3 regions of the Staphylococcus sp. NRL 16/872 genome follow, and region 1 is predicted to be linked to each of the others. Evidence: a T-box and tRNA genes for the amino acid it is inferred to sense, from the RefSeq annotation. Region 1 holds a T-box; the other regions hold tRNA genes.
What was found. A T-box is a leader RNA that pairs with one kind of tRNA and senses whether it is charged. The one in region 1 lies ahead of MT340_RS06160 (valine--tRNA ligase), so its partner is inferred to be a tRNA-Val.
Positions count from the first base shown of each region.

Region 2: it encodes a tRNA-Val, which carries the amino acid that the T-box ahead of MT340_RS06160 (valine--tRNA ligase) is inferred to sense. The anticodon was not compared.
Region 3: it encodes a tRNA-Val, which carries the amino acid that the T-box ahead of MT340_RS06160 (valine--tRNA ligase) is inferred to sense. The anticodon was not compared.

Region 1 covers NZ_CP119327.1:1,224,312-1,231,256, forward strand. The annotation lists gene MT340_RS06150 (AbrB family transcriptional regulator) at 1-274, shown strand, start outside; gene MT340_RS06155 (DNA-3-methyladenine glycosylase I) at 308-868, opposite strand; T-box leader at 930-1,158, shown strand; gene MT340_RS06160 (valine--tRNA ligase) at 1,200-3,830, shown strand; gene MT340_RS06165 (bifunctional folylpolyglutamate synthase/dihydrofolate synthase) at 3,842-5,101, shown strand; gene MT340_RS12880 (prepilin peptidase) at 5,315-6,004, shown strand; gene radC (RadC family protein) at 6,018-6,695, shown strand; gene MT340_RS06175 (hypothetical protein) at 6,776-6,945, shown strand, end outside.
Region 2 covers NZ_CP119327.1:2,316,248-2,323,192, forward strand. The annotation lists rRNA gene MT340_RS11475 (23S ribosomal RNA) at 1-1,263, opposite strand, end outside; rRNA gene MT340_RS11480 (16S ribosomal RNA) at 1,691-3,241, opposite strand; tRNA gene MT340_RS11485 (tRNA-Ala) at 3,366-3,441, opposite strand; tRNA gene MT340_RS11490 (tRNA-Pro) at 3,457-3,530, opposite strand; tRNA gene MT340_RS11495 (tRNA-Arg) at 3,562-3,638, opposite strand; tRNA gene MT340_RS11500 (tRNA-Leu) at 3,652-3,740, opposite strand; tRNA gene MT340_RS11505 (tRNA-Gly) at 3,748-3,822, opposite strand; tRNA gene MT340_RS11510 (tRNA-Lys) at 3,846-3,918, opposite strand; tRNA gene MT340_RS11515 (tRNA-Thr) at 3,924-3,999, opposite strand; tRNA gene MT340_RS11520 (tRNA-Val) at 4,013-4,088, opposite strand; rRNA gene rrf (5S ribosomal RNA) at 4,098-4,212, opposite strand; gene lysS (lysine--tRNA ligase) at 4,682-6,172, opposite strand; gene folK (2-amino-4-hydroxy-6-hydroxymethyldihydropteridine diphosphokinase) at 6,447-6,926, opposite strand; gene folB (dihydroneopterin aldolase) at 6,927-6,945, opposite strand, start outside.
Region 3 covers NZ_CP119327.1:798,470-805,414, forward strand. The annotation lists rRNA gene MT340_RS03785 (23S ribosomal RNA) at 1-1,476, shown strand, start outside; rRNA gene rrf (5S ribosomal RNA) at 1,545-1,659, shown strand; tRNA gene MT340_RS03795 (tRNA-Asn) at 1,672-1,746, shown strand; tRNA gene MT340_RS03800 (tRNA-Glu) at 1,748-1,822, shown strand; tRNA gene MT340_RS03805 (tRNA-Val) at 1,830-1,905, shown strand; tRNA gene MT340_RS03810 (tRNA-Tyr) at 1,916-1,999, shown strand; tRNA gene MT340_RS03815 (tRNA-Gln) at 2,006-2,080, shown strand; tRNA gene MT340_RS03820 (tRNA-Lys) at 2,084-2,156, shown strand; gene MT340_RS03825 (ISL3 family transposase) at 2,250-3,566, opposite strand; gene cdaA (diadenylate cyclase CdaA) at 3,817-4,623, shown strand; gene MT340_RS03835 (CdaR family protein) at 4,625-5,557, shown strand; gene glmM (phosphoglucosamine mutase) at 5,586-6,941, shown strand.

The DNA of each region.
Region 1 (6,945 bases):
GCGTCTTGCCATAGCGATAATTTATCAAAATGTCCTTTTAATTCTTAGCGCATTTGTAATGGTGTTTATCGTTCATTTATTTACCCATAATTCAATGAATGAGTTATTTCTAGGAGGGGCGCCTGGTGGAATGAGTCAAATCGTGCTTGTAGCTATAGCAACAGGTGCAGATGTAGCGATGATTTCAAGTTTCCATATATTTAGGATTTTCTTTATATTATTCTTCGTCGCTCCGATAATTGGATTTTTCATGAAAAAGAATTTAAAAAAATAGCGAATACTCGTTTTTACGAGCGTTCGCTATTTTTTATTTATGTTTAGGTTTATAAGGACAACTTTCTAAGTGTGCGTCATATAATCCAGCCGCTTCTAAAAATGAAAATACAGTAACTGGACCTAGGAATTTAAAACCATATTTCTTTAAGTCTTTAGATAATTGTGTTGCACGCTCATCAACAGTAATTCTGTCAGAAGCGTGTTGGTAATGTAAGTCGATAGGTTGTTGATTCACATACGACCATAAGTAATCGCTAAAACTACCATAGTCTTTTTCGATTTCAAAATAGCCTTTCGCTTGAGATACGATAGCTTCTAATTTTTTACGATTATGCACTATGTTAGGAAATTCCATTAATTTATCAATATCCTCGTCCGTCATACTTGCCACTTTTTCAGGTTCAAAATTATAAAAAGCTTCTTCATAGGAGGCTTTTTTCTTTAAAATCGTTAACCAAGATAGGCCGGCATGTTGAGATTCTAACGCCAATAATTTGAACAGCGCTTTACTATCATATAGTGGCTGTCCCCAAACCTGATCGTGATAATCAAGATAAACTGAATCTTTTGTACCAAACGCACATTCGTTCATAAATATACCTCCAAGAGATTGACTTATTAGGATTTCCATTATACTATAAATAAGTAATTAAATATAACTATGGGAAGAGTAAGTTTGAATGATAGCAAAGAGAGCATATGGTTGGTGGAAATATGTATAGCGTTCTTACTGAAGGTAGCCCACTTGAACTTTTATTGAACATATATAGAGTAAATAAAAGCGTGTTTGAGCGTTAATCATAATTAAGTGCAAGGTTAAAGTTTTCAGTTGAGGAGTTTAATCTTGAATTTAGGTGGTACCACGGAACATCCGTCCTATTTTTTAGGAGGGGTGTTTTTTTATAATTAGGAGGTTTTTTTCTATGAACATGGAACCTAAGTATAACCCGCGTGAAGTGGAAGCGGGTCGTTACGAAGAATGGGTAAAAAATGGGTATTTCAAACCCTCAGAAGATAAATCAAAAGAAACTTATACGATTGTTATTCCTCCACCAAATGTAACTGGTAAATTACATCTTGGTCACGCATGGGATACAACGTTACAAGATATTATTACACGTATGAAAAGAATGCAAGGCTATGACACGCTATATCTTCCAGGTATGGACCATGCCGGCATTGCAACACAAGCTAAAGTAGATGCGAAATTAAAAGAGCAAGGTATTTCTCGTCATGATATTGGCCGTGAGAAATTCTTAGAACATGCATGGTCTTGGAAAGAAGAATATGCTTCATTTATTCGTCAACAATGGGCTAAATTAGGCTTAGGTTTAGACTATAGCAGAGAACGATTTACTTTAGATGATGGCTTAAGCCAAGCTGTTAAGAAAGTGTTTGTTGACCTATATAACAAAGGTATTATTTATCGTGGAGAGCGTATTATTAACTGGGATCCAGAAGCGAGAACGGCATTATCAGATATTGAAGTAATCCATGAAGATGTACAAGGTCACTTCTATCATTTCAAATATCCATATGCTGATGGCGAAGGATATATCGAAATTGCTACTACACGTCCAGAAACAATGTTAGGTGATACAGCAATTGTTGTTAACCCTAATGATGAACGTTATAAAGATGTTATTGGTAAAAAAGTTATTTTACCTATCGTTGGCCGTGAATTACCAATTTTAGCAGATGAATATGTTGATATTGAATTCGGTAGTGGTGCAATGAAAGTAACACCTGCACACGATCCAAATGACTTTGAAATTGGACAACGTCATGACTTAGAAAATATTATTGTTATGGATGAAAACGGTAAAATGAACGATAAAGCTGATAAATATGCTGGTTTAGACCGCTTCGAATGCCGTAAACAATTAGTTGAAGATTTAAAAGCACAAGATTTAGTTATTAAAATTGAAGAGCACATGCATTCAGTAGGTCACTCAGAACGTACGGGTGCTGTAGTTGAACCATATTTATCTACACAATGGTTCGTTAAAATGAAACCACTTGCTCAAAGAGCATTAGATAATCAAAAAACAGATGATCGTATCGATTTCTATCCACCTCGTTTTGAGAATACTTTCAATCGCTGGATGGAAGAAATTAGAGACTGGACGATTTCTCGTCAATTATGGTGGGGTCATCAAATTCCAGCTTGGTATCATAAAGAAACAGGCGAACTTTATGTTGGCGAAGAAGCACCACAAGACATTGAAAATTGGGAACAAGACGAAGATGTATTAGATACTTGGTTCTCAAGTGCCTTATGGCCATTCTCAACACTTGGTTGGCCTAATGAAGAAGCAGAAGACTTTAAACGTTATTATCCTACAAATGCGCTTGTAACAGGATATGACATTATCTTCTTCTGGGTAGCGAGAATGATCTTCCAAGGATTAGAGTTCACTGATCGTCGTCCATTTAACGACGTATTATTACATGGTTTAGTTCGTGCCGAAGATGGTCGTAAGATGAGTAAATCATTAGGTAATGGTGTTGACCCAATGGATGTTATTGAAGAATACGGTGCAGACAGCTTACGTTACTTCTTAGCAACTGGTTCATCTCCAGGTCATGATTTACGTTATTCTACTGAAAAAGTAGAATCAGTATGGAACTTCATCAATAAAATTTGGAACGGTGCACGTTTCAGTTTAATGAATATTGGTGATGACTTTAGCTACAACGATATTGATTTATCTGGCAATTTATCTTTAGCAGATAAATGGATTTTAACGCGTTTAAATGAAACAATTGAAACAGTCACACACTTAAGTGATAAATATGAATTTGGTGAAGTAGGCCGAGCATTATATAACTTTATTTGGGATGAATTCTGTGATTGGTATATCGAAATGAGTAAAATTCCAATGAATGGTGACGATGAAGCGCAAAAACAAACCACACGTTCTGTATTAAGTTATACATTAGACCAAATTATGCGTATGTTACATCCATTCATGCCATTTGTCACTGAAAAGATATGGCAAAGTCTTCCTCATGAAGGAGAAACAATTGTTAACGCATCTTGGCCAACAGTTAAAGAAGAATTGAGTTTTGAAGATAGTAAACAAACAATGCAACAACTTGTTGAAATTATTAAATCAGTGAGACAATCTCGTGTTGAAGTTAATACACCGCTTTCTAAATCTATACCAATTTTCATTCAAGCAAAAGATGAAAACGTGAAAGCGACACTTAATGAAAACGCAGATTACATTCATAAATTCTGTAATCCAAGCGAATTAGTGATTGATACAAATATTGATATTCCTGAGAAAGCGATGACTTCAGTCGTTGAAGCGGGTAAAGTCGTATTACCTTTAGAAGGCTTAATCGATATGGATAAAGAAATCGCTCGTCTTGAAAAAGAATTAGATAAATTACAAAAAGAATTAGATAGAGTAGATAAAAAATTATCTAACGAAAACTTTGTGAATAAAGCACCTGAAAAAGTTATCAACGAAGAAAGAGAAAAGCAACAACGTTATCAAGAAAAATATGATGGTGTAAAAACTAGAATTGAACAATTAAAAGCATAGGAGAATCGCCAATGAATTACCTAGATAGTTTGTATTGGATACATGAACGAACAAAATTTGGTATCAAGCCAGGTGTAAAAAGAATGGAATGGATGCTAGATCGTTTGAACAACCCTCAATTAAATATTCGAGGCATTCATGTTGGTGGTACAAATGGTAAAGGCTCTACAGTTGCTTATTTAAGAGCCGCTCTTGTTGAAAATGGTTATGAAGTAGGTACGTTTACTTCACCATTTATTGAAACATTTAATGAAAGAATAAGCTTAAATGGCCATCCCATTACAAATGATGAAATAGTAGAATTAGTCGAACGCGTCAAACCTGTAAGTGAGGCATTAGAGCAAGAAACTGAGCTAGGTGGCGCTACAGAATTTGAAATTATTACGACTATGATGTTCTTATACTTCGGAGAAATTCATCCCGTTGATTTCGTAATAGTTGAAGCTGGTTTAGGAATTAAAAATGATTCTACCAATGTTTTCAAACCAATTATTTCAATTTTAACGAGCATTGGTCTAGATCATACAGATATTTTAGGCAATACTTACTTAGATATCGCAAAAGATAAAGGCGCGATTATTAAACCTAATACGCCAGTAATATATGCGGTGAAAAATGAAGAAGCGCTTAAGTATATTCGTGATTTAGCTGAAAATAACGATGCCAAACCTATGGAATTAGATCGTGAAATTGTAGTCCTTTCTCAAGAAGACGAATTTACTTACCGTTATAAAGATTATGAATTAGAAACGATTATCTTAAATATGTTAGGTGATCATCAAAAAGAAAATGCTGCATTAGCCATTACTGCATTAATCGAACTTAACGAAGAAAATGTAATTGAATTAGATTTCAATAAAATGATTGATGCCATTGAGAGCGTGTCATGGACTGGACGAATTGAGCAAGTTAAAGAAAATCCATTAATTATTATCGATGGTGCACATAATAATGAAAGTGTGGAGGCTTTAATAGACACAATTAAAAATTATTATGGGACTAAAATGGACATTTTATTTTCAGCTATCAAAGGTAAGCCGGTTTCAGGTATGTTAAATAAGTTATCAGAAGTAGCGAAGACAATTTATTTTACAGAATTCGACTTTCCTAAAGCACTTAGTAAAGAAGAACTCGCCGAAAGTGTTAATACTGACAATATTCAATTTATCGATAACTATGTTGAGTTTATAAATCAGTATGAAGGCGACGGATTACTAATTACCGGAAGCTTATATTTCATTAGTGAAGTAAAAGCTAAGACGCAATTTTAAAATGTTATAACATTCATTAACCACTTAATAACGTACTATTTTAAACATAGGCGTTTATTAAGTGGTTTTTATATTGAATTTATTTGCAGAAACTAAAATTTAGGATATTGAAGTAAGAAATTTATAAATTTTTATAACATAATTATATATTAATAAAATTATACAGTTTACTTTTATGGAATTTTTGCTACAATAAGAGAAAGGAGATGTTCCATGTTTATACTTTCTTACTTATGTAGTGTCCTCTTTAGTTATTTATATCAACTGAGCTCAATCAACAAACTCTCTTTCAGTTATTTTAAATTACGATCCAAATGCGACAATTGTCACCAACCATTAAAATGGTTTGAACTTTTACCAATCATAAGTTTTATTTGCTTAAAAGGGCGATCTAATTGTTGTGGCTATCAACTTAATAAAAACTATTTTATAGGTGAACTATTAGCATTTTTAATTATCCCATTCTCATCTTACTTTATTCCTAATCTATATTTCCCTTTATTTTTAACTACCTATCTTTTTTTATTGACTATGTCTTTTTATGACATTGATACAAAGACTATCAATGTGAATCTTATAGTTGTATTATTTATTATTTCTTTCTTTATAGCACACATTTATATATTTACTTTTTTTATTTTCTTTTCAATATTACATGCTTGTTTTGTTATTGTACCTAAGCAAATTGGTTATGGAGATATTCTTTTACTTAGTATGCTATCACTATTTTATCCATACCATTTCTTCTGCATTTTTCTTCTTTTTTCTATAGCAATAGCAATACCTTTTTCTCTTATCTCAATTTTAAATAAAAGAGGATCAAATCTTCCATTCATTCCTTTTATCTTTCTTGGTTATCTTTTAACAAGTTATTTCTATCCATATTTTTTAATTTATTTATAGAAAGGTTGATTTTTTGAAAATTAAGGACATGGCGACAAGTGAATTACCTAGAGAGCGACTCATTCAACAAGGAGCAAAAAGTTTATCAAATAGTGAATTGCTGGCGATTTTAATTAATACTGGACGCCAGGGCTATTCTAGTATTGACATAGCAAATGACATTATGAACAAATATCCAAATTTAAAAGAACTAAAGCAATTATCAGTTGATGATTTAGTGAAAATAAAAGGTATTGGGACTTATAAGGCAACTACTTTAAAGGCAGCGTTTGAATTAGGAGAAAGAATGAACACAAGAAGTACGCTTGAAAAGGTTAAAATTAAATCTCCTAAAGATGTAGCGGATATGATGATGGCTAAGATGAAAGATTTAACTCAAGAACATTTTGTAGCATTATTTTTAAATTCGAAAAATGTTGTAATAAAAGAAGAAATTATTTACAAAGGAACATTGAATTCCTCAGTAATACATCCCAGAGAGGTGTACAATGCGGCAATTAGGGCGTCTAGTAATGCAATTATCGTAGTACATAATCATCCTTCTGGTGATGTAACACCATCTAAAGAAGACATTGCAACCACTATCCGATTAAAAGAATGTGGTCATATTCTCGGTATAGATTTATTAGATCATATTATTATAGGTGACCAAAAATTTACTAGCTTAGTAGAAGAAGGGTATTTTGAGTAAAGGATAATTGAAACTCGTTATAGTATGACTAAATAACTTTTTGTATAATAAGGTTTTAATACAATGTTAAGAGGTGTACTATGACAATCTTTTTGATTATTGGTATATTATTGCCAATCATTTATGTCATTAGACTAAATGTAAAACAACAATCGATACATTTTAAAGAAGTATTAATAACAGTAGGATTATCTGTCATAGGTTTTGTAGTATTTTCAATTTTAGGAGTATCCATTAGTCATCAAAAAAT
Region 2 (6,945 bases), 1.1 Mb from region 1:
TGCGATCATGCTTCAACGCCCTTAGAACGCTCTCCTACCATTGTCCAAAGGACAATCCACAGCTTCGGTAATATGTTTAGCCCCGGTACATTTTCGGCGCAGTGTCACTCGACTAGTGAGCTATTACGCACTCTTTAAATGATGGCTGCTTCTAAGCCAACATCCTAGTTGTCTGGGCAACGCCACATCCTTTTCCACTTAACATATATTTTGGGACCTTAGCTGGTGGTCTGGGCTGTTTCCCTTTCGAACACGGACCTTATCACCCATGTTCTGACTCCCAAGTTAAATTAATTGGCATTCGGAGTTTGTCTGAATTCGGTAACCCGAGAGGGGCCCCTCGTCCAAACAGTGCTCTACCTCCAATAATCATCACTTGAGGCTAGCCCTAAAGCTATTTCGGAGAGAACCAGCTATCTCCAAGTTCGATTGGAATTTCTCCGCTACCCACAGTTCATCCGCTCACTTTTCAACGTAAGTCGGTTCGGTCCTCCATTCAGTGTTACCTGAACTTCAACCTGACCATGGGTAGATCACCTGGTTTCGGGTCTACGACCAAATACTAAACGCCCTATTCAGACTCGCTTTCGCTACGGCTCCACATTTCCTGCTTAACCTTGCATCAGATCGTAACTCGCCGGTTCATTCTACAAAAGGCACGCCATCACCCATTAACGGGCTCTGACTACTTGTAAGCACACGGTTTCAAGTTCTCTTTCACTCCCCTTCCGGGGTACTTTTCACCTTTCCCTCACGGTACTGGTTCACTATCGGTCACTAGAGAGTATTTAGCCTTAGGAGATGGTCCTCCCAGATTCCGACGGAATTTCACGTGCTCCGTCGTACTCAGGATCCACTCAAGAGAGAATATATTTTCAACTACAGGATTATTACCTTCTTTGATTCAACTTTCCAGATGATTCGTCTAATATATTCCTTTGTAACTCCGTATAGAGTGTCCTACAACCCCAATAAGCAAGCTTATTGGTTTGGGCTCTTCCCGTTTCGCTCGCCGCTACTCAGGGAATCGATTTTTCTTTCTCTTCCTCCGGGTACTAAGATGTTTCAGTTCTCCGGGTCTGCCTTCTGACAAGCTATGAATTCACTTGTCGATAACACGACATAACTCGTGCTGGGTTCCCCCATTCGGAAATCTCTGGATCAACGCTTACTTACAGCTACCCAAAGCATATCGTCGTTAGTAACGTCCTTCATCGGCTTCTAGTGCCAAGGCATCCACCGTGCGCCCTTAATAACTTAATCTAATATAGTTATTAATCTGTGAGTGTTCTTTCGAACACTAGCGATTATTTTTTATGAATTCAAGCTTATTTAAAACTCTATTCACTCGGTTTTGCTTGGTAAAATCTATTTTACTTACTTATCTAGTTTTCAATGTACAATTTTCTATTATTTAGTCAATCGTTTTCATACTTCTTCGTTATCACAAATTCAAATGCTCATTTACGAAAGTAAACTGCGCTTTAAATTCGTTCAACTCATCGTCTGAGAAACGATTTCTTTAAATAATAACTTAAATTTTCAACAATCACAATGAGTTATTATATCAAAATATAACACTTAATGCAATTATCATTTATTTTGAATGTTTGAAATAAACATTCAAAACTGAATACAATATGTCACGTTATTCCGTCATCTCTACGAGATGTTCCGAATATATCCTTAGAAAGGAGGTGATCCAGCCGCACCTTCCGATACGGCTACCTTGTTACGACTTCACCCCAATCATTTGTCCCACCTTCGACGGCTAGCTCCAAATGGTTACTCCACCGGCTTCGGGTGTTACAAACTCTCGTGGTGTGACGGGCGGTGTGTACAAGACCCGGGAACGTATTCACCGTAGCATGCTGATCTACGATTACTAGCGATTCCAGCTTCATGTAGTCGAGTTGCAGACTACAATCCGAACTGAGAACAACTTTATGGGATTTGCTTGACCTCGCGGTTTCGCTACCCTTTGTATTGTCCATTGTAGCACGTGTGTAGCCCAAATCATAAGGGGCATGATGATTTGACGTCATCCCCACCTTCCTCCGGTTTGTCACCGGCAGTCAACTTAGAGTGCCCAACTAAATGATGGCAACTAAGCTTAAGGGTTGCGCTCGTTGCGGGACTTAACCCAACATCTCACGACACGAGCTGACGACAACCATGCACCACCTGTCACTTTGTCCCCCGAAGGGGAAAACTCTATCTCTAGAGTGGTCAAAGGATGTCAAGATTTGGTAAGGTTCTTCGCGTTGCTTCGAATTAAACCACATGCTCCACCGCTTGTGCGGGTCCCCGTCAATTCCTTTGAGTTTCAACCTTGCGGTCGTACTCCCCAGGCGGAGTGCTTAATGCGTTAGCTGCAGCACTAAGGGGCGGAAACCCCCTAACACTTAGCACTCATCGTTTACGGCGTGGACTACCAGGGTATCTAATCCTGTTTGATCCCCACGCTTTCGCACATCAGCGTCAGTTACAGACCAGAAAGTCGCCTTCGCCACTGGTGTTCCTCCATATCTCTGCGCATTTCACCGCTACACATGGAATTCCACTTTCCTCTTCTGCACTCAAGTTTTCCAGTTTCCAATGACCCTCCACGGTTGAGCCGTGGGCTTTCACATCAGACTTAAAAAACCGCCTACGCGCGCTTTACGCCCAATAATTCCGGATAACGCTTGCCACCTACGTATTACCGCGGCTGCTGGCACGTAGTTAGCCGTGGCTTTCTGATTAGGTACCGTCAAGACGTGCACAGTTACTTACACGTATGTTCTTCCCTAATAACAGAGTTTTACGATCCGAAGACCTTCATCACTCACGCGGCGTTGCTCCGTCAGGCTTTCGCCCATTGCGGAAGATTCCCTACTGCTGCCTCCCGTAGGAGTCTGGACCGTGTCTCAGTTCCAGTGTGGCCGATCACCCTCTCAGGTCGGCTACGTATCGTCGCCTTGGTAAGCCGTTACCTTACCAACTAGCTAATACGGCGCGGGTCCATCTATAAGTGATAGCAGAGCCATCTTTCACTATTGAACCATGCGGTTCAAAATATTATCCGGTATTAGCTCCGGTTTCCCGAAGTTATCCCAGTCTTATAGGTAGGTTACCCACGTGTTACTCACCCGTCCGCCGCTAACGTCAGAGGAGCAAGCTCCTCGTCTGTTCGCTCGACTTGCATGTATTAGGCACGCCGCCAGCGTTCATCCTGAGCCAGGATCAAACTCTCCATAAAAATTTATGATGTTTGATTAGCTCATAATACTAAATAGTGTTTGTAACTTACAGTTACATTTATTGGAATTAACGTTGACATATTGTCATTCAGTTTTCAATGTTCATTTCAGAAATTTTATAAATGGTGGAGACTAGCGGGATCGAACCGCTGACCTCCTGCGTGCAAAGCAGGCGCTCTCCCAGCTGAGCTAAGCCCCCATATTATTTAAGAAGTCGGGAAGACAGGATTCGAACCTGCGACCCCTTGGTCCCAAACCAAGTGCTCTACCAAGCTGAGCTACTTCCCGTATGTAATTAAATAAGGTTTGAAATTTTAAATGGCGCGCCCGATAGGAGTCGAACCCATAACCTCTTGATCCGTAGTCAAACGCTCTATCCAGTTGAGCTACGGGCGCTATATTTAAAAGATGGTGCCGAGGACCGGAATCGAACCGGTACGGTGATCTCTCACCGCAGGATTTTAAGTCCTGTGCGTCTGCCAGTTCCGCCACCCCGGCAAAATAATGGAGCGGAAGACGGGATTCGAACCCGCGACCCCCACCTTGGCAAGGTGGTGTTCTACCACTGAACTACTTCCGCATGTGGCTATTAAAATAATCGTATGAGCCATAGAGGATTCGAACCTCTGACCCTCTGATTAAAAGTCAGATGCTCTACCAACTGAGCTAATGGCTCAAAGATGGTGCCGGCCAGAGGACTTGAACCCCCAACCTACTGATTACAAGTCAGTTGCTCTACCAATTGAGCTAGGCCGGCTATTTAGTTAAAATGGTGGAGAATGACGGGTTCGAACCGCCGACCCTCTGCTTGTAAGGCAGATGCTCTCCCAACTGAGCTAATTCTCCAATTTGTAAGCCTGGCAACGTCCTACTCTAGCGGAACGTAAATCCAACTACCATCGGCGCTAAGGAGCTTAACTTCTGTGTTCGGCATGGGAACAGGTGTGACCTCCTTGCCATTGTCACCAGACAACAACTTACTCAATCAATTATACTATCGATTATTTCAACTTTCAATAGTTAATTTTACACTTTGTTAAAATTTCTTTTACAAGCGTTTTACAAAATTAACTTTCGTTTTTGACGACTTTTATATCATATAACATTCAAACGATAATGTCAAACACTTTTTTATTTTTTTAATTAGTTTTTTCATAAAGACTAATTTATTTGTTCTTTTCGAGAACACTCATAATATACTAGCACATGATTCACTCTTTGACTACTCTTTTTTCTTATAATTTCAAATGAATTTTTCACTCTTTTTTACTTATGCTATTATTATTGCACTTTAGACTACTTTAATATTTTTTAATGTTTTCTTAATATTCTTTTCTTTCTTTCAATAAACTCAGAATGTGTTAGCTCACCTTCTTTATAGATCATTAAAAAACGCTATCTACAAAAATGTAAATAGCGTTTCAGTGGTCTATTGCTTATTATTTCTGTCTCATGTATGGGAATAATAATACGTCTCTGATAGATGGTGAGTCTGTTAATAACATAACTAAACGATCAATACCAATACCTAATCCACCTGTTGGAGGCATACCATATTCTAATGCTTCAATGTAGTCTTCATCCATTTCATGTGCTTCATCATTGCCTTGCTCTTTTTCAACAAGTTGAGCTTCAAAACGTTGACGTTGATCAATAGGATCATTTAACTCTGTAAATGCATTTGCATGCTCTCTACCTACGATGAATAATTCGAAACGATCAGTAAATCTTGGATCTTCAGGATTTTTCTTAGCTAATGGAGAGATTTCAATTGGGTGACCATAAATAAATGTTGGTTGAATTAATGTTTCTTCTACTTTTTGTTCGAAGAATTCATTTAAGATATGACCGTATTTCATATTCTCTGTAATTTCAATACCATGTTCTTTAGCTAAAGCTTTAGCTTCCTCATCAGATTTAACTTGATAGAAGTCTACACCTGTCGCTTCTTTAACAGCATCTACAATGTGTAAACGTGTCCAAGCAGATTCTAAGTCGATTTCTTCACCATTATATTGAACTTTTGCTGAACCTAAGACTTCTTGTGCGATATGTCTAACCATTGATTCAGTTAAATCCATGATATCGTGATAGTCAGCATATGCTTCATATAATTCAATCATTGTAAATTCTGGGTTATGGCGTGTTGATACACCTTCGTTACGGAAGACACGACCAATTTCGTAAACTTTTTCAAGTCCACCTACGATTAAACGTTTTAAGTGTAATTCAATCGCGATACGCATGTATAATGTAGCATCTAATGCATTATGGTGTGTGACGAAAGGACGTGCAGCAGCACCACCAGCGATTTGATGCATCATTGGTGTTTCAACTTCTAGGTAACCTCTTTGATTTAAGTAGTTTCTCATTTCTTGAATGATTTTACTACGGTTGATAAATGTACGTGTGCTTTCTTCGTTTGTAATTAGGTCTAAATAGCGTTGACGATATCTTTGTTCAATATCTTGTAAACCATGGAATTTATCAGGTAATGGTCTTAAAGCTTTTGATAACATTGTAAATGATTTAGCTTTTACTGATATTTCGCCTGTATTTGTTTTGAACATTACACCTTCAATGCCAACGATGTCGCCTAAGTCAGCACTTTTCCAAAGATTATCGAAGTCTTCTTCTCCAATTTGGTCTTTACGTACATAAATTTGAATTTGGCCTGTTAAATCTTGAACGTGTGCAAATCCAGCTTTACCTTTACCACGTTTTGTCATTAAGCGACCAGCAATTGAAACATGGCTATCGTCTTCTTTATCATGTAATTCTTCTTTAGAGAATTGATCCCATTGTTCTTTTAATTCACTAGCTGTCGCCGTACGTTCAAAACGTTTACCAAATGGATCGATTCCTAAATCGATTAATTCTTGTAGTTTTTGACGACGGACCTGCATTTGGTCATTCATTTCTTCTGACATAACTTTCTCTCCTTTAGCTTCGTTATTCTTACAAGTCATTCCATTTATTCATTTTGGAAGTTTTACAAGCAAGATATCTATCATTTTGTTCAGTATTAGCCTGGTTTAATGTTTCATATGCTTTACTGTTAACTTTGCACGTTTGAGGTACTAAGATGCATGTTGAAGCATTTTCATTTCACCATTTTCACCTTTTAATTCTACTAAACGATGGTGAGGTAATAAAGCATTTTCTCCTTTATCCTTACCTGGAGCCTTTTCAAATAATAACCTCTTAATCTTTATACTTCCTAACGGTATCGTCTGACGTAACTAGCTCGCCGATAGTTTGATTAGAACGAGGTTCCACTTTATTTGAGGCTATATCATTTAAAGGTATTAATACAAAGGCACGTTCATTCATGCGAGGATGCGGAATGCTTAATTCCTCTTCTTCGACTACTTCGTCGCCATATAGCAAGATGTCGACGTCTAATGTTCTAGGGCCCCAACGAATTTCTCTAACTCTATGCAAATGTTGCTCCGTTTCTAAACAACGTTTCAGAAGTATTTGAGGCTTTAATTCTGTGCTGATTTCTATGCATAAATTTAGAAAATTAGGTTGATCCGTATAACCGACTGGTGCAGTTTCATAGATTGGGGAAGTTTGAACCACCTCGATACCTTCTGTACTGTCAAGCAGTCGAATGGCTTCTTGTAATTGTTGTTCTCTATCTCCAATATTACTTCCTAAACCTAAATATGCTTGTACCATTTAACGATTCTCCCTCACT
Region 3 (6,945 bases), 430 kb from region 1:
AACATCGTTTTAATCGATGGGGGGACGCAGTAGGATAGGCGAAGCGTGCTGTTGGAGTGCACGTCTAAGCAGTGAGATTGAGTGTTAGGCAAATCCGGCACTCTTAAGATTGAGCTGTGATGGGGAGAGGAAATTGTTTCCTCGAGTCGTTGATTTCACACTGCCGAGAAAAGCCTCTAGATAGATAATAGGTGCCCGTACCGCAAACCGACACAGGTAGTCAAGATGAGAATTCTAAGGTGAGCGAGCGAACTCTCGTTAAGGAACTCGGCAAAATGACCCCGTAACTTCGGGAGAAGGGGTGCTCTTTAGGGTGCAAGCCCAGAAGAGCCGCAGTGAATAGGCCCAAGCGACTGTTTATCAAAAACACAGGTCTCTGCTAAACCGTAAGGTGATGTATAGGGGCTGACGCCTGCCCGGTGCTGGAAGGTTAAGAGGAGTGGTTAGCTTCTGCGAAGCTACGAATCGAAGCCCCAGTAAACGGCGGCCGTAACTATAACGGTCCTAAGGTAGCGAAATTCCTTGTCGGGTAAGTTCCGACCCGCACGAAAGGCGTAACGATTTGGGCACTGTCTCAACGAGAGACTCGGTGAAATCATAGTACCTGTGAAGATGCAGGTTACCCGCGACAGGACGGAAAGACCCCGTGGAGCTTTACTGTAGCCTGATATTGAAATTCGGCACAGCTTGTACAGGATAGGTAGGAGCCTTTGAAGCGTGAGCGCTAGCTTACGTGGAGGCGCTGGTGGGATACTACCCTAGCTGTGTTGGCTTTCTAACCCGCACCACTTATCGTGGTGGGAGACAGTGTCAGGCGGGCAGTTTGACTGGGGCGGTCGCCTCCTAAAAGGTAACGGAGGCGCTCAAAGGTTCCCTCAGAATGGTTGGAAATCATTCATAGAGTGTAAAGGCATAAGGGAGCTTGACTGCGAGACCTACAAGTCGAGCAGGGTCGAAAGACGGACTTAGTGATCCGGTGGTTCCGCATGGAAGGGCCATCGCTCAACGGATAAAAGCTACCCCGGGGATAACAGGCTTATCTCCCCCAAGAGTTCACATCGACGGGGAGGTTTGGCACCTCGATGTCGGCTCATCGCATCCTGGGGCTGTAGTCGGTCCCAAGGGTTGGGCTGTTCGCCCATTAAAGCGGTACGCGAGCTGGGTTCAGAACGTCGTGAGACAGTTCGGTCCCTATCCGTCGTGGGCGTAGGAAATTTGAGAGGAGCTGTCCTTAGTACGAGAGGACCGGGATGGACATACCTCTGGTGTACCAGTTGTCGTGCCAACGGCATAGCTGGGTAGCTATGTATGGACGGGATAAGTGCTGAAAGCATCTAAGCATGAAGCCCCCCTCAAGATGAGATTTCCCAACTTCGGTTATAAGATCCCTCAAAGATGATGAGGTTAATAGGTTCGAGGTGGAAGCGTGGTGACACGTGGAGCTGACGAATACTAATCGATCGAAGACTTAATCAATTTTTTCAAGTTTTGCGACGCAAAATCTTTACTTACTATCTAGTTTTGAATGTATAATCATTCACTTGTCTGGTGACAATGGCAAGGAGGTCACACCTGTTCCCATGCCGAACACAGAAGTTAAGCTCCTTAGCGCCGATGGTAGTTGGATTTACGTTCCGCTAGAGTAGGACGTTGCCAGGCATATATAATTATTCCGCAGTAGCTCAGTGGTAGAGCTATCGGCTGTTAACCGATCGGTCGTAGGTTCGAATCCTACCTGCGGAGCCATGGCTCCTTGGTCAAGCGGTTAAGACACCGCCCTTTCACGGCGGTAACACGGGTTCGAGTCCCGTAGGAGTCACCATTTTGTTGGAGAATTAGCTCAGCTGGGAGAGCATCTGCCTTACAAGCAGAGGGTCGGCGGTTCGAACCCGTCATTCTCCACCATTTATATGTCGGAGGGGTAGCGAAGTGGCTAAACGCGGCGGACTGTAAATCCGCTCCTTCGGGTTCGGCAGTTCGAATCTGCCCCCCTCCACCATCTTAATGGGCTATAGCCAAGCGGTAAGGCAACGGACTTTGACTCCGTCACGCGCTGGTTCGAATCCAGCTAGCCCAGCCATTAGAGCCATTAGCTCAGTTGGTAGAGCATCTGACTTTTAATCAGAGGGTCAGAGGTTCGAATCCTCTATGGCTCACTCACAAGCATCCCAAGTTGGGATGCTTTTTTTTGTTTTCGTAAGTTTTATCGGCTCTACGTCAAATCGGACTGATGAGTCCTAATATTGAGATTAAGCAACCTTAGGTTGTTTAATCTCTTTTTTTGTTGTTGAGGCAAATAGTCGCGAAGTTATAATAATTCGATTACGTAAATTATCATAATTTCTATAACCAAAAGATACCCTTTTAATGAGTTTGATTTTATTATTAATTCCTTCTAACGGACCGTTGGTCAGGTTAGAATATATCATGGTGTTTTCAATGAAAGCTGTTAATCTTCTTAAAGTTCTAATAACTGGACGTAATTTAGGACACACATCTGAAAGATGAATAGAAAAGAGTTTATGAGTAAATTTCTCTATTTGGTTTTCTTTTAATAATCGTCTTAGCTCATGAACGTAGTGATATGTATTAAATAATTCAACATCTACACTTAATAAGTAATTCATAATTCCTTTTTCGGTTTTCCACTCTTTAAATAAACGGACTTTACGATAATTAAATGCTTCTAGCGTTTCAAAAGGTTTAAGAAATAGTTTCCAATAACTTTTATATTTATTATAAAGCGGTCTATTAGAGGTTTTATAACAATTCATTATATGAACTCTAGACATATTTAACGCTCGATTTAAAGATTGAACAATATGAAAACGATCAATAATAATCTTCGCATTAGGAAATAATTGCTTGATTAGCGACATATAGGGTTCATACATATCAATCGTTACAGTTTTGACTTTTTTTCTTAGTTTCAAAGAATAACGATAAAAATGATCTTTCAGCGATTTTAACTTACGATCCGCTACCACATCTACGATGCGGTGCGATACAGCATCTGCATAAATAAAACTCATTTTTCCAATTACATTTTTAACACTTTTAAATTCGTCCATCATTAAGTGTTCAGGTAAAGCATCAAAAGAAGACTGACCTACGTCGCTTGCCGCTTGATTAATCACTCTAGATACAGTCATTGATGATACTAAGCATGACTTGGCGATAGATTTTTGAGAGCGGTATTCTTGTGCTTTATCTAAAACTGCAAGTTTTGTTTTGTTAGAAATAAAACAATGATTATCGACAATATTAGATTTAGCAGTAAAATAACTATCACATGTCTTACAATAAAATCTTTGTTTTTGAAGCTTCAAATAAGCAGGCATTTCCATAATTTTAAGTAAAGTAATCGTTGAAGTTTTCTTACCATTTTTAACTATAGAAAAATTTTCGTTTTTAGTTAAACAATTTTCACAATGTGTAGGTTGATAAGTGAGCTCTGCATAGTAAAACAAGCTCATTCGTCCTTTATATTTTTTCTCAATCACTTCATCTAAAAAATTTAGATTTTTATCTTTAATTCTTAATGTATTTAATATAGACTTACACATAGGCGCATTACCTTTCTTTTTTATTTGGTGTGGTAGCTAATAATTATAGAGGTAATTGCGCTATTTTTGTATTCAAAACATAAAAATTGGACTGATGATTTTTAGTCATCAGTCCAATTTATTATAGAGCCGTTTTATCAATAATATAAAGAAGAAGAAAATTTTTTGTTCAATTTAATTGTTCATATGACAGTAATGAATTTCATTGGTATAATTAACACTATGGAAAAATATATTCGGAGGAGATGCTATGGATTTTTCCAACTTTTTTGATAATCTAAGTACATTGAAAATAATTACAAGCGTACTGGATTTACTTATTGTATGGTATGTCCTTTATCTTCTCATTACTGTATTTAAGGGTACTAAGGCTATTCAGCTACTTAAAGGTATTTTATTTATAGTTATTGGTCAACAAGTTAGTAAAATTCTTAATTTAACTGCTACTTCAAAATTATTCGATATTGTTATTCAGTGGGGGGTATTAGCTTTAATAGTAATATTCCAACCTGAAATCAGACGAGCATTAGAACAGTTAGGCCGAGGAAGTTTATTCAAACGTTATACAAATACCTACAGTCATGATGAAGAAAAATTAATTCAAGCGGTATCTAAGGCTGTACAATATATGGCTAAAAGACGTATTGGTGCATTAATTGTTTTTGAAAAAGAAACAGGATTACAGGATTATATTGAAACTGGAATTGCAATGAATTCTGAAATTTCTCAGGAATTGCTAATCAATGTTTTTATACCAAACACACCTTTACATGATGGAGCTATGATTATTCAAAATTCTAAAATTGCTAGTGCTGCCAGCTATTTACCATTATCTGATAGTGCTAAAATTTCTAAAAGTTTAGGTACACGTCATAGAGCAGCTGTAGGTATATCAGAGGTTTCAGATGCATTTACTATTGTTGTGTCTGAAGAAACTGGATCAATATCAGTTACATTTGATGGGAAATTACGAAGAGATATTTCTTCTGAAGTCTTCGAAGAATTATTAGCTGAACATTGGTTTGGTACACGCTTTCAAAAGAAAGGTGTGAAATGAGATGTTAGAAAGTAAATGGGGCTTACGATTTATAGCTTTAGTGTTAGCTGTGTTCTTTTACTTATCTGTCAATAATGTTTTTGGTAACATTTTTAATAATAATAATTTATCTCAAAATTCATCTAAAACAATTGAAGATGTGCCTGTCGAAGTTCTTTATAATTCAAAAGAATTACATGTCACTAAAGCACCAGATACAGTTAATGTGACAATTTCTGGACCACAATCTAAGTTACTTAAAATTGAAAATTCGGATGATATTAAAGTAACCGTAGATTTATCTAATGCGAAAGCTGGTAATTATAAAGAAGATTACATTGTGAAAGGATTAAGCAATGATATCAATTACAATGTAAAACCTAAACAAGCTTATATTACATTAGAAAATAAGGATACTAAAACAATGCATGTACAACCGGATATTGGACAGAATGACATAGATGCTAATTATAAAGTTAAAGAGAGTAAAGTTGAGCCTGATACTGTGAAAGTCACAGGAGGAAAACAACAATTATCTAAAATTGCTTATTTAAAAGCTACTTATCGTGATGTAGATAAATTAAAAAAAGATACTTCTGATGTAGCAGACGTAACGGCTTTTGATAAACAACTTAATAAATTGAATGTTCATATTCAACCAGATCAAGTGAAATTAACAACAAAGGTCGAACCTTATAGTAAAAAAGTTAAAGTTAATGTACATACTAAAGGTAAGTTACCTGATGATGAAGAACTTGATGACATTTCATTAGACAAAGATGAAATTGAAATTTATGGTAATAGAGAAGCATTACAAGATATTAATGAGGTTGAAGCTATAGTTGATTTAGATGAAATATCTGAGTCGACAGATAAAAAAGTGAAAATTGACTTGCCTGATAAAGTTAAAAAATCTGAGACAAATGAAGTTACAGCACATATTAATTTGAAATAATTTTTTATAAATAAAGGAGTATTTAACAATGGGAAAATATTTTGGTACTGATGGAGTAAGAGGTATAGCTAATAAAGAGTTAACACCTGAATTGGCTTTTAAATTAGGTCGATACGGAGGCTATGTTCTAGCACATAATGAAGGTGAAAAACACCCTAAAGTTTTAGTTGGGAGAGACACGCGTGTTTCTGGAGAGATGTTAGAATCTGCATTAATCGCTGGATTGGCTTCAATTGGTGCAGAAGTAATGCGTTTGGGTATTATTTCGACTCCAGGTGTCGCTTATCTTACACGTGAAATGGGCGCGGAATTAGGTGTAATGATTTCAGCTTCTCATAACCCTGTAGCAGATAATGGTATTAAATTCTTTGGTGCTGATGGATTTAAATTATCAGACGAACAAGAAAATGAAATTGAAGCATTACTTGATCAAGAAAACCCTGAGTTACCAAGACCTGTTGGAAAGGATATTGTACACTATTCAGATTACTTTGAAGGGGCACAAAAATATTTAAGTTATTTGAAATCTACAATTGATGTTAATTTAGAAGGATTAAAAATTGTATTAGATGGCGCAAATGGTTCAACTTCTGCATTAGCACCATTCTTATTTGGAGATTTAGAAGCTGATACAGAAACAATTGGTTGCAGTCCTGATGGCTATAATATTAACGATGAATGTGGCTCTACTCATCCAGAGCAATTAGCTGAAAAAGTAGTTGAAACAAAAAGTGATTTTGGTTTAGCATTTGATGGTGATGGAGACCGTTTAATTGCAGTAGATGAAAATGGTAATATCATTGATGGAGACCAAATCATGTTTATTATTGGTCAAGCAATGCATAAAAATAATGAATTAAACAATAATATGATTGTTTCAACTGTAATGAGTAACTTAGGATTCTATAAAGCTCTAGAACAGGAAGGAATCGCTTCTAACAAAACTAAAGTTGGAGACAGATATGTAGTTGAAGAAATGCGAAGAGGCAACTACAATTTGGGTGGAGAGCAATCAGGTCATATCGTTCTTATGGATCACAATACAACAGGTGATGGCTTGTTAACAGGCGTACAACTTGCGTCAGTAATTAAAATGAGTGGTAAACCATTAAGTGAGTTAGCGGCTCAAATGAAAAAATACCCACAATCATTAATCAATGTAAAAGTTACTGATAAACATCATGTTCAAGATAATGAAGACGTGAAACAAGTGATGTCTGAAGTAGAAGAGGAAATGAACGGTGAAGGCAGAATATTAGTTAGACCTTCTGGTACAGAACCTTTAGTACGTGTAATGGTTGAAGCAGCTACAGACGAAGATGCTCAACGTTATGCTCAACGTATTGCTGACGTAGTTGAAGATAAAATGGGCTTAGATAAGTAGTAAT